DNA from 3 places in the Cellvibrio sp. ARAG 10.3 genome. Region 1 is predicted to be linked to each of the others. Evidence: predicted binding sites of a transcription regulator. Region 1 holds the regulator's gene; each other region holds the start of a gene.
What was found. The regulator PhoB, encoded in region 1, activates phosphate uptake and scavenging genes when phosphate is short. The targets are predictions, from matches to a motif close to TGTCATAAANNTGTAACA.
Positions count from the first base shown of each region.

Region 2: the regulator PhoB is predicted to act here: its motif matches at 2,054-2,071, upstream of ACSV5M_RS05920 (TIGR00153 family protein).
Region 3: the regulator PhoB is predicted to act here: its motif matches at 1,813-1,830, upstream of ACSV5M_RS21210 (ExeM/NucH family extracellular endonuclease).

Region 1 covers NZ_JBPYCU010000001.1:589,658-593,937, forward strand. Annotated here, with positions in the region: gene ACSV5M_RS02500 (HU family DNA-binding protein) at 1-140, opposite strand, end outside; gene ACSV5M_RS02505 (chorismate--pyruvate lyase family protein) at 337-924, shown strand; gene ubiA (4-hydroxybenzoate octaprenyltransferase) at 943-1,842, shown strand; gene phoB (phosphate regulon transcriptional regulator PhoB) at 1,965-2,663, shown strand; gene phoR (phosphate regulon sensor histidine kinase PhoR) at 2,809-4,083, shown strand; gene ACSV5M_RS02525 (acyltransferase) at 4,239-4,280, opposite strand, start outside.
Region 2 covers NZ_JBPYCU010000003.1:297,229-301,508, reverse strand. Annotated here, with positions in the region: gene ACSV5M_RS05925 (inorganic phosphate transporter) at 1-1,245, opposite strand, end outside; gene ACSV5M_RS05920 (TIGR00153 family protein) at 1,278-1,958, opposite strand; gene ACSV5M_RS05915 (GspE/PulE family protein) at 2,238-4,010, shown strand; gene ACSV5M_RS05910 (sulfite exporter TauE/SafE family protein) at 4,013-4,280, opposite strand, start outside.
Region 3 covers NZ_JBPYCU010000033.1:8,647-12,926, forward strand. Annotated here, with positions in the region: gene ACSV5M_RS21205 (5'-nucleotidase C-terminal domain-containing protein) at 1-1,715, shown strand, start outside; gene ACSV5M_RS21210 (ExeM/NucH family extracellular endonuclease) at 1,920-4,280, shown strand, end outside.

The DNA of each region.
Region 1 (4,280 bases):
AATCCCACTAGCGACACCGATTCATCGCGGCTGAGTGCATTGGTGATGTGTTCAATCATGGCGGATACCGCCGCATCCGCCTTGTCGCGGCTCATATCAGTTTGATCGGCAACCCGATCGACGAGATCAGTTTTATGCATGGCAAGGGCCCTCAAGTATCGATAGTCCTGACGCGGTAGTGGCAGGCTGGACAAACGGGAGTGTACCCGCTCAGGTCGCCGGGGGGCAGTGAAAACGGCAGCTTTTTATTGGTCGGGACCGATTGCCGGCCAAACTCCCGGTGCCACCTGCTAGAATTCCGCGCTGGTTTGCCGACATGTGTGACAGGAGCGACTTTTGGGGTTATCGATAAATGGCCGGGTAACATGGCAGCCGCTGGCGCAGTGGCCCAAGGCGCAACGCCCGGAGGCGGCGCTGTGTGAGTGGTTGCTGGACAAAGGTTCACTTACGGCGCGTCTGGTGGCTCGCAGTCACGATCATTTTCATGTCGAGGTATTGCGTCAGCAGATTGCGCGGCCCGCCTTATCGGAATGGCGTTGTTTGAACATGGACCGTTCGGAGCTGGCGTTGATTCGCGAAGTGGTATTGTGCGGCCACCAGCAGCCCTGGGTATTCGCCCGCAGCGTGCTGCCCCTGACCAGCCTGACCGGTAGCCTGCGGCACTTGCGCAAACAGGACGCCCGTCCACTGGGGGCCTTTTTGTTCAGTCAGCCACACTTGCAGCGCAGTGCCATTGCTGTGAGCCGGCTGAAACGCCATCATGGCTATGTGCCGGAACCGCTCACCAGCGATAAGCCCTTGTGGGGGCGGCGTTCGGTGTTTTACCTGGAGGATAAACCGCTGCTGGTGAGCGAAGTCTTCCTGGACGCGTTTGTCGACACCCTGGCCTCGCCGCCACCCTTGATGTCTACCCATCGTCAATAACGGACAACAGAATCTGCTATGACTCAACCTAGCCAGCGCCCCGCCGCTAAACAACCCGCTTTATCTATTGGCCAACGCATCCGCCTGTACTGGCAATTGATGCGCATGCACAAGCCTATCGGTGCACTCTTGCTGTTGTGGCCTACCCTGTGGAGCCTGTGGCTGGCGGCCGATGGCGTGCCGCGCTGGGATGTGCTGGTGATCTTTGTGCTGGGGGTGTTTGTGATGCGCTCCGCCGGCTGCGTCATCAATGACTTCGCTGATCGCAAGGTGGATGGCCATGTCAAACGGACCCGTGAACGGCCACTGGTCAGCGGACAGGTATCGAGTGGCGAAGCTATCGCCTTGTTTATCGGATTGTGTTTGCTCGCCTTTGGCCTGGTGCTATTAACCAATCCCCTGACGATTCAATTATCCGTGGGTGGTGTGTTACTGGCATTTTGTTATCCGTTTATGAAGCGTTACACCCACCTGCCGCAAGTGGTGCTGGGCGCGGCTTTTGCCTGGGCCATTCCCATGGCCTTTGCCGCCCAGAGTGGGGCGCTCGGTGTGGAAGTCTGGCTGCTCTATACCGCTGTGGTGCTGTGGACCGTGGTCTACGATACCTTTTATGCCATGGTGGACCGCGACGATGACCTGCGCATCGGAGTGAAATCCACGGCCATCCTGTTTGGTGAGCAGGACCGCCTGATGACGGGCGTGTTACAGGCCCTGACGCTCTACGCTCTGGTAATGGTCGGCTCGCGCTTCGAGCTGGGTACTTTTTATTACATCAGCCTCGGTGTGGCCGCTGCGCTGTTTGCCTACCAACAATACCTGATCCGCTTTCGCCAGCGGGAGGCCTGTTTCAAGGCCTTCATGAACAACAATTGGGTGGGTCTGGCCGTCTTTATCGGCGTGGTGGCCGACAAACTCTGAGAATTTACCGGTGCTGCTGGTGCTGCGTTGAATCCTGTGCTGTCATAAAGTTGTAACACAGGGCTTATTTAATACGCTTGCAACAATTGCTCTCAGCCATCAGCGGGTAACAGGTAAGAATTATGAGTGGGCGTAAAATCTTGATCGTCGATGACGAGTCAGCCATTCGCGACATGCTCCGGGTCGCACTGGAAATGGCCGAGTATCAGTGTATCGAAGCCAGCAATGCACAGGACGCCCATGCGTTGATTGTGGATGAAAAGCCTGACCTGATCCTGCTGGACTGGATGATGCCCGGCACCAGCGGTATCGAACTGGCGCGCCGCCTCAAGCGCGACGACGTGACTGCTGATGTACCCATCATTATGCTCACCGCCAAAGGTGAGGAAGACAACAAGATCCAGGGCCTTGAAGTCGGGGCCGACGATTACATCACCAAACCCTTCTCCCCCCGCGAACTGGTCGCCCGCCTGAAGGCGGTATTGCGCCGCGCTGACCCGCAGGTTAATGGCCACCCTATTACCGTGCAGGGTTTGTGCCTCGACCCGGCCAGTCACCGGGTGACGATCAACAACCAGGCGGTTGATATGGGGCCGACGGAATATCGCCTGCTGGAATTTTTCCTCACCCACCAGGAAAGAGCCTATACTCGCAGCCAACTGCTGGACCATGTGTGGGGCGGCAACGTCTATGTGGAAGAGCGTACGGTGGATGTGCACATCCGCCGGTTGCGCAAAGCCCTCACTGTCGACAACCACGAAAACCTGGTCCAGACTGTGCGCGGTACCGGTTATCGTTTCTCCACCAAGGCCGACGCATAATTCAAACCGGTTAAAAACGCACAGGCGTTTTCAACAAGACCGGTGGGCAGAAATTTTTATATCCCGCGCGAAGAAAAGTCATATTTCCGCGCGATAGTGAGTGAAAATATTCTGCTGGAGATGGTTGTGAAAGAGGCTCACTATTTTGCTGCAAGGTTTTAGCGCCGAACTCAAGCGCCTGTCGATCTTCGTCGCGATCTGTCTGTTACTGGGCTGGCTGACCGGACACTTATTGCTGGTATTGGATATCGGTGTCCTGGCGTATCTTGCCTACATGCTCTGGCAAATGTCGCGGCTCAACCGCTGGCTGTTGCGCAAAAACGACGAAGAGCCACCCGAGGCCACGGGTATTTGGGGCGACGTTTTCGACAATATCTACCACCTGCAACGTCACCAGCGCCAGGAAAGGGAAAACCTGCAAGCGGTGATCAATCGCGTGCAGGAAATCACCTCTGCATTAAAAGACGGCGTGATCCTGCTGGACTGGCGCGGTCACCTGGATTTCTGGAATCCCGCAGCCCAACGCTTATTGGGTTTTCACACCAAAGACCAGGGTTTGTCGGTCATCAATTTTATTCGTCACCCGCGCTTTGTCAGTTACTTTGAAGAAGGCAATTACAGCGAGCCACTGGAATTACCCTCACCGCGTTTTTCCTCCAAGCAACTGCAATTTCAGATTACCCGCTTTGGTAAAAATGAACGCCTGATCCTGGTGCGCGACATTACCCAGATTCATAACCTGGAACAGATGCGCCAGGATTTTATTGCCAACGTCTCGCACGAGTTACGCACGCCGTTGACGGTGATCAGTGGCTACCTGGAAACCCTGGCGGACAACAATAACCTGGGCCCGACCTGGCAAAAACCCCTGCAACAAATGCAGCAACAAACACAGCGCATGGCATTGCTGATCAATGACCTGTTGGTGTTATCAAAACTGGAAACCACCGAGGTGGGCCACAACCAGAAACTGATTCCGCTGGAGCCGTTGCTGCATTCTATTCGCAATGAAGCTGTGGCATTGAGTGGCGATAAGGAACAGGAAATCACCCTGACCTGCGATGGCAATATTCAATTGCTGGGGAACGAAAAAGAACTGCACAGCGCTTTCTCCAACCTGGTGGTTAACGCCGTGAAATACACTCCGGCCAAAGGCAAGATCGCCATGCGCTTGTGGAAGGATAAACAGAATTGTTATTTCGCGGTCAGTGACAATGGGCCGGGTATTGAAAACAAACACATCCCCCGCTTGACCGAACGCTTCTACCGCGTCGACGCCAGCCGCAACAGCAGCACCGGTGGTACCGGTTTAGGCTTGGCCATTGTTAAACACGTGCTGTTGCGTCACGATGCCGAATTAAAAATTACCAGTGAAGTGGGTAAGGGCAGCGTCTTCACGTGCGTGTTTCCGCTTCATTGAGATTTTTGTCGGGTTACGCTTCGCTAACCCGACCTACATAAACCCCATACCCGTAGGTCAGATTAGCGAAGCGTAATCCGACGCGATCTTTCAGTCGCAAACCAATTTTCTTTTCGAAGAGGCATTGTAGGGTTAACCGAAGGCGTAATCCGGCATCAATCGTTTTTATTCGGAAAGAAAACGCTACGCAACCAATT
Region 2 (4,280 bases), on a different contig from region 1:
AAACAGGATGGAAAGGCCGGCACCGGCAGGCAGGGTAATGATCCAGGACATAAAGATACTGCCGATAACGCCAAGGTTGAGGGCGCCGATACCGCGTGCCAGCCCAACGCCCAATACGGCACCCACCAGCGTATGGGTGGTGGAAATCGGTAATCCTGTGCCTGAGGCAACCACCACGGTAGCGGCGGCGGCCATTTCGGCGGCAAAGCCACGACTGGGTGTGAGTTCGGTGATTTTTTTGCCGATGGTGGCGATGACCTTCCAGCCATAAGTCGCGAGACCCACGACAATCCCGATGCCGCCCAGCAACAGAACCCAGGGGGCTACCGGCGAACTTGACGTAACAGAGTTGGAATTAATGGTATTGATTACCGCCGCCATGGGGCCGACCGCATTGGCAACGTCGTTAGAGCCATGGGCAAAGGCCATAGCGCAGGCGGTAAAGATCATCAGGATGGCAAATACTCGCTCCACACTGGAGAAGCGATTTTTAGCATCGGCAGCCATGTCCTGGTTGACGCGACTCAAAAAGAAAATGCCGAGCACGGTAACCAGGGCGGCGATTCCCAGAGCGATCAATGTACTTTCACCAAAGCTGAACTTGATGCCCGAGTCCTTGAACACATGGGACAAGCCTTTAAGAATCGTTACCATCGAAATCAGGAAGCCCACCGCAAACATATAGAAAGGGATGTAACGTTTGGCGTTGGTGAAAGGGTCTTCGGTATCGAGGATCAGGTGTTGTACGGAGCGGAAAATCCAGAAAGAAATAAAACCGGCAATAACGGGCGAGACCACCCAACTGGAGACAATGGAAGTAACCGCGCCCCAATCCACGGCATCGACAGAAATACCGACCGCCGCGAAACCGATGATGGCGCCTACGATGGAATGGGTAGTAGAAACCGGCCAGCCGAGAATGCTGGCAATCAATAGCCAGACGCCGGCAGCCAGCAGTGCGGACAGCATGCCATACACCAATAGCTCCGGGGTGTCGCTCATCAATGCCGGGTCGACAATCCCGCTGCGGATAGTGGCGGTCACTTCGCCGCCGGCGAGGTAAGCACCCAGGAATTCAAAGATCATCGCGATCACAATCGCCTGGCGCATGGTCAGGGCGCGGGAACCGACGGAGGTGCCCATGGCGTTGGCGACGTCGTTGGCCCCGATACCCCAGGCCATGAAGATGCCAAAGACACAGGCAAGAATAAGCAAGATGTGGCCGTATTCAGCAATCACGGTCATGATGTGTATTCCTCAAAGATGAAAATCGACGGCTAGCGCGCCAGCAGCAGTTGCAAACGGCCACCGACATCGTGGGCGCGGTTAGAGAGGTCGCCAATCCAGTCGATCACGCTGTAGAGGAACATCACGTCGATAGGCGGCAATTCAGCTTCCAGGCGGAAGAGTGACGAGCGCATGGAGATTTCCAGTTCGTCCGCTTTTTCTTCGAGCTTGTCCAGCTCCTGAATCATCCTTTCTACTACCGCCAGCTCCCGGCCGCTGAAGCCGGTTTCCAGCAATTCATCCAATTCATTGATGGCGGTCAGCGCTTGCTCAGCCGTGCGCACGCCGGACTGCACAAACTCCAGGGTTTGGGTGTGCATATTGGCCGGGATAGTCATCTTGCGGCCCAGCATGATGCCCGCAATATCTTTCGCGCGGTTGGCGATGCGGTCTTGCATGGTGAGCAGTTCGAGCAGGTCGGTACGGGGAACGGGGAGGAAGAGGCTTTTGGGGAGGTGCAGACGCAGTTGCTGTTTTATGTCGTCGGCCTGGTGTTCCAGTTCGGTGATGCCCTTTTGTACCTCTTCGGCTCTGGCCCAGTCATTGGCGATCACCGCCTCAAAAAAAGGAATCAGCTCGCCGGCGGCCTTGACTGCGACGGCCATGTGTTCCTGCATGGGCTTGATCGGCGAGCGGCCAAAGAGGTTGGAAAACGGATTAGCAATGGGCATGTCGGTAGTCCCCTTGAAATAAGCGCTTTAAAGCGGTGCACCCGTAAAAATGTGTGCGCAGTATAAAAACATCGGCTGGCCAGGTCACGCAGGATTTTTACAAATTTATGACGGCCGCGGGCTGTATTTTGTGGCTGAGTCTGCTAAAGCCGGGACCAGCGGTGTCTCCGCCGGACAAGAGCAGCTACAATCCACAGAGCGGGAATTCGCTAAATAAATCCGTGTCCAGTACTGCTTTTGCTGACATTATCCTTGCCCCAATACAGGAATTGCCTTCCCATGAATCATGCTGCGGTTTTTGAAGGTGTGCTTGATCTGCGTCGCCTGGTGACTGACCTGGTGGCCGACGACCGCCTGAAGCAGACAGATGCCAATATGTTGCTGGGTACCACCCGCTCCCGCGAACAGGCCATGATGCACCCGCTGAGTTATATCGCCAGCCAGAATTTCGATGACCTTAAGCGGCCTACCAAAACCCTGGATGGTGATGCCCTGACGGAATGGCTGGCGGAAAAGGCAAAGATGCCGGTGGTACATATCGACCCGCTCAAGATTGACGTGCCCAAGGTGACCGAGGTGATGTCCTACGCCTTTGCCAAGCGCCACGGCATTCTGTGTGTGCAGGTTACCCAGGACCACGTCATTGTTGCGTGCACCCAGCCCTTTATTACTGGTTGGGAACCCCAGATCGAACATGTCGCGCGCAAAACCGTCAAGCGTGTTATTGCCAACCCCACCGATATCGAACGCCATACCGTTGAGTTTTACACCCTGGCCCGCTCGGTCAGCCGTGCCAGCGGCGGCCCGGCGGCATCGGCCGTAACCAACTTTGAACAACTGGTGGATCTGGGCACGGCGACCGACCCCGATGCCAATGACCAGCACATCGTCAAGATTGTGGATTGGCTGTTGCAGTACGCCTACGACCAACGGGCCAGTGATATCCATATTGAACCGCGCCGTGAAGTGGGGCGTATCCGTTTTCGCATCGACGGCGTGTTGCACAATGTGTACGAGTTGCCGATCAATGTGGCCACAGCGGTGACCAGCCGGTTCAAAGTGCTGGCGCGGATGAATATTGCCGAGAAGCGCAAACCCCAGGATGGCCGTATCAAAACCCGGCGCAGCGATGAAAGCGAAGTCGAACTGCGGATGTCGACCCTGCCTACCGCCTTTGGTGAAAAGCTGGTGATGCGGATATTTGATCCGGACGTGCTGCTGCGCAGCTTTACCGATCTGGGCCTGGTGGGTGAAGACTACAATCGCTGGCGCGCTATGCTCGACCGCCCCAATGGCATTGTGCTGGTGACCGGCCCCACGGGTTCCGGTAAAACCACTACGCTTTACTCGTCCCTGCGCCAGATTGCGACGCCGGAAGTGAATGTCAGCACCATCGAAGACCCAATAGAGATGGTGGAAGAATCCTTCAACCAGACCCAGGTTCACCACAAGATCGGCCTCGATTTTGCCGCCGGTATCCGCAGTCTGATGCGGCAGGACCCGGACATCATCATGGTAGGCGAGATCCGCGACCTGGAAACAGCGCAGATGGCGGTGCAAGCCGCCTTGACCGGTCACCTGGTTCTATCCACCGTCCACACCAACGACGCACCCGCCACGGTGGCGCGCTTGCTGGATCTGGGGATTCCTTCGTATTTGATCAACGCCACACTGCTGGGCGTGATGGCGCAACGCCTGGTGCGCACGCTGTGTCCGCACTGCAAAGAGGAGGGACATATCTCAGCGGATGATTGGCAGCAATTGGTGGCGCCCTGGAAGGTGAACGTGCCGCCGAAGATCTGTCGCCCGGTAGGTTGCCTGGAATGTCGCGATACGGGATATCTGGGGCGCCAGGGGCTTTATGAAATCCTGCCGTTATCCGAATCCATCAAGGAAAAGATCACCAGCGATTGTAATTTGCAGGAATTGCGGCGGCAGGCGATGAAAGAGGGAATGCGTACCTTGCGGCTGTCGGGCGCGCAGAAGGTGGCGGCAGGTTTGACGACCGTTGAAGAGGTCATGCGCGTGGCACCGCCACCGGAAAAAGCCTGAGGTTACACCACTAACTTCACACCCACAAATAGCAGCATCGCGGCGAGCGCCGGCCGCAGGTAATGGTCAGCAACACGGTTGGCCAGATGGCTACCGAGGTAGATACCGGGCAGCGAGCCGATCAGCAGGTTGATCAACAAATGCCAATCGACGTTGCCGAGACCTGCGTGGCCTAACCCCGCCACCAGTGTCAGTGGCACTGCGTGGGCAATCTCGGTGCCTACCAGGCGCACCGTTGGCAGCAGAGGATACAGCAGGAACAATGCCACT
Region 3 (4,280 bases), on a different contig from region 1:
GCACGGCGGCTGATGCGAAAATCAGCGAGGTGTCGGTGACCTACGGCGGCTTCCCGATGCTGGTGTCTCTCTTTGATCGCCTGGCTGCACAATCCATCAACCCGATAAAAATCCATGCGGGCGACGCCATCACCGGTACGCTCTATTATTCATTGTTCAACGGCGCTGCCGATGCCGCCATGATGAACCAGGTGTGCTTCGATATGTTTGCACTGGGCAATCATGAATTTGATAACGGCGACCAGGGCCTGGCAAATTTTCTGGATGACCTGCAAGCCGGTGCCTGTACGACACCCGTGTTAGCAGCCAACGTCGAGCCGGGTGAAACCTCGGCAATTCGTGACGGCTACATTCAACCTTATTTGATTCGCGACATTCAGGGGCAAAAAGTAGGCTTTATCGGTATCGACATCGCCGACAAAACCAAAAACTCATCCAAGCCCGATGCCGATACCAACTTCCTCGACGAAACCACGACGGCACAAACCTATATTGATGAACTGCATGAGCAAGGTGTTAATAAAATTGTTTTGGTCACTCACTACCAATATGAAAACGACAAATTGCTCGCTGCAAATCTGCGCGGTGTAGATGTGATTGTCGGCGGTGACTCGCACACATTGCTCGGCGGTGAGACCTTTACCAGCCTCGGCTTTAATCCCGCCGGTGATTACCCAACGGTAACCACCAACCTGGACGGTGATACCGTGTGTATCGTACAAGCCTGGGAGTACGCGCATCTGCTCGGGAAACTGGAGGTGAATTTCGATGGCGAAGGTAAAGTGACCGCTTGCAACGGCATACCTTATATGCCCGTTGCCGATAATTTCAGCTACACCTTTGCCAGCGGTGATGATCGTATGCTGAATGCCAGCGATGCCTTTAAAGTGCGTCAGCAAATCACCAAATTCCCGGAAGTTGTTGCGGTCGTGCCTGATGCAACCACAGCCAGCGTATTGAGTGTTTACAACGACGAAGTCAGCGTGCTTGAACAACAGGTTATCGGCACTGCCGCTGAAGATTTATGCCTGGTGCGCTTCCCCGGTGAAAGCCGTTCGACAATTTGTGATGCCAGCGTGACCGCTGAATTCGGCAGCGATATCTCCAACATTATCGCCAAAGCCTTTATGACTGTAACACCCACCGCCGACATCGCGATTCAAAACGGTGGCGGAGTGCGCACTGATGTGGCGGCCGGTGATATTACCTTTGCTGAAGCCGTCAACGTGTTGCCTTTCACCAACACATTGGTCACCCTCGACATGACCGGCGCACAAATCAAAGCAGTATTGGAAGATGCAATGACCAACGCACTGCGCGTCGGCGGATCAAGCGGCGCATACCCCTATGCTTCCGGTTTGCGTTATCACATCGACGCCTCCGCCGCAGAAGGATCTCGCGTATCCAACATTGAAATTAACCCACGCGTGAGCGGCGAATGGACCGCCATCAGCGACACGGAAATTTACACTGTGGTCACCAATGACTTTATCGCCGCAGGCCAGGATGGTTACGCCACCTTTGGTAAGCTGTTTGATGCAGGTGAGTATGTCAACACCTTCACCCTGTATACGCAGGCATTTATTGATTACATCGAGCAGTTGTCAGCCAATGGCGATGCATTGGAAAAATTACCGGTGAGTGAGTACAGCACGCAACAATATATTGGTCGCGATGGTTGTAATCACAGCACGGAAACCTGCACCGGATATTAATACTCCTCACGTATAAAAATGCCTGTAAGGATGCAGGCGCATTAACTGATTGTTCACGGAAGGCGCATCACTATCGCACGGATGCGATCTGTTTACCTGTCACAAATCTGCGATATTTCTGTCATCAATTGATCATAGCCGTGTCATCGCTGCCACTCACCATAGGCGGGCTTTTTCCAATAATGTTTAACAGGAGCCGCCGCTATGCAATGGACATCTGATTCCATTCGTCACATACGTACTACCTTATTTGCTACGCTCGTGGCCAGCAGCTCGCTGACCCATGCGGATTTATTTTTTTCTGAATACATCGAAGGTTCGAGCAACAATAAAGCACTGGAGATTTACAACAACACTGGCGCCAGCGTTGATCTGTCTGCGTATGAAGTGCAGATGTTTTTCAACGGCAATACCAACGCTGGATTAACCATCGCACTGCAAGGCACCTTGCCCGACGGCGAAGTGTATGTGCTGGCCCACAGCGCAGCCAATCCCGATATTCTTGCCGTAACCGATCAAACCAACGGCGCCGGTTGGTTTAACGGCGATGATGCCGTCGCGTTGTTGTACGGTGGCAATCCGATTGATGTGATTGGGCAGATCGGTGTTGACCCCGGCTCGCAGTGGGGCACCGGCGATACAGCTACCGCTAACAAAACCTTGCACCGTATGACATCGGTCACCGAGGGCGATGCCGATGGTTATGATGCCTTTGATCCTGCGCAACAGTGGGACGGTTTTGCGCAAGACACCTTTGCAGGCCTCGGACAGTATTCCGATAACAATAATCCCGGCCCGACAGAAGAATGCGGCGCGCCCGCCACCAAAATTCATAAGATTCAGGGTGAAGGCGCTACCAGCAGTTTTATCGGCACCACACAAACCATTGAAGGCGTCGTGGTGGGAGACTTCCAGGGCAGCGATCGACTGAGTGGTTTTTTTGTGCAGGAAGAAGACAGTGACCGCGATAACAACCCGCTCACCTCGGAAGGTATTTTTATCTTCGACAGCACCAATGCGATGGCCATCAATGCCGGCGACCTGGTACGCATTACCGGTAACGTCAGTGAATATTTCAACATGACCCAAATCACAGCGGCAAGCATGCAAGTGTGTGCAACCGGTGTCAGTGTTACGCCGAGCGTGCTGGTTTTGCCGGTGACTACGCTCAGCGAGCTGGAACGTCATGAAGGCATGGCGATTGTGGTTCAGCAAGACCTGACCGTGACGGAGAATTACAACCTGGGTCGCTACGGTGAATTGGTATTGTCCGCCGATGGCCGGTTGTTTAATCCGACCCAGATTGCAATGCCGGGTGCGCCAGCACAAGCCGTTGCAGCGCAAAATGCTCTGCGTCGCATTCTGTTGGATGATGGCAGTGGTCGCCAAAATCCTGCCGTCATTCCTTATCCCGCGCCGGAATTATCAGCCTATAACACCGTGCGTTCCGGTGATCGCGTCATCGGCTTGCAAGGCGTATTGCACTATTCGTTTGATGAATACCGCATTCAACCCACCAGCACGCCGATCTTTGTACCGGATAATGCACGCACACCTGAGCCGGATTTACCGGGCAGCGGCAGCCTGAAGATTGCCTCTTTCAACGTGTTGAATTATTTCAATGGCGATGGCCTCGGCGGTGGATTCCCCACCTCGCGCGGTGCTAACACACCGGAAGAATTTGCACGGCAGCGCGCAAAGATTATCGCGGCACTGGTAGCGATGGATGCCGATATCGTCGGCCTGATTGAAATTGAAAATGACGGCTACGGCCCGCACAGTGCGATCCAGGATCTGGTGAGTGGTTTGTATGACGCCGGGCTGGATTACGCTGTGGTAAATCCCGGTGTTGCACAAATCGGCACCGATGAAATTACCGTCGGTTTTATCTACAAACCAGCAACGGTGGAGCTGGTAAACGCATCGGCCATTCTCGATTCATCCGTTGATCCACGTTTTATTGACAACAAAAACCGTCCAGTACTGGCGCAGAGTTTTCGTGAAATTGCTACGCAAGGCGTAGTGACACTTGCGGTTACGCATTTGAAATCCAAAGGTTCTGATTGCAACGATCTGAGTGATCCCGATACCGGCGATGGCCAAGGCAATTGCAACCTTACTCGGACTGCGGCCGCCGAGGCTATGGTCGACTGGTTGGCCAGCGATCCTACCGACAGCAACGACACTGACGTGCTGATCATGGGCGACCTGAATGCCTACGCCAAGGAAGATCCGATTACTACCATCGAGGCAGCGGGCTACGTCAATTTGCTGAAAGATTTTTCCGGTGACCTCGCCTACTCTTACGTCTTTACCGGTCTCGCCGGTTATCTCGACCACGCGTTGGCCAGCAACAGTTTACGCAGCCAGGTCACTGGCGCTGCGGATTGGCATATCAACGCCGATGAGCCGCGCGTGTTGGATTACAACGAGGAATTCAAAACTCCGCAACAAGTCATCAGCTTGTACAGCCCGGAAGCATGGCGCGCTTCGGACCACGATCCTTTGATTATTGAACTGGCATTGACGGCACCACAACCGGAAGCGGTGCGCGGTGATTTTAAT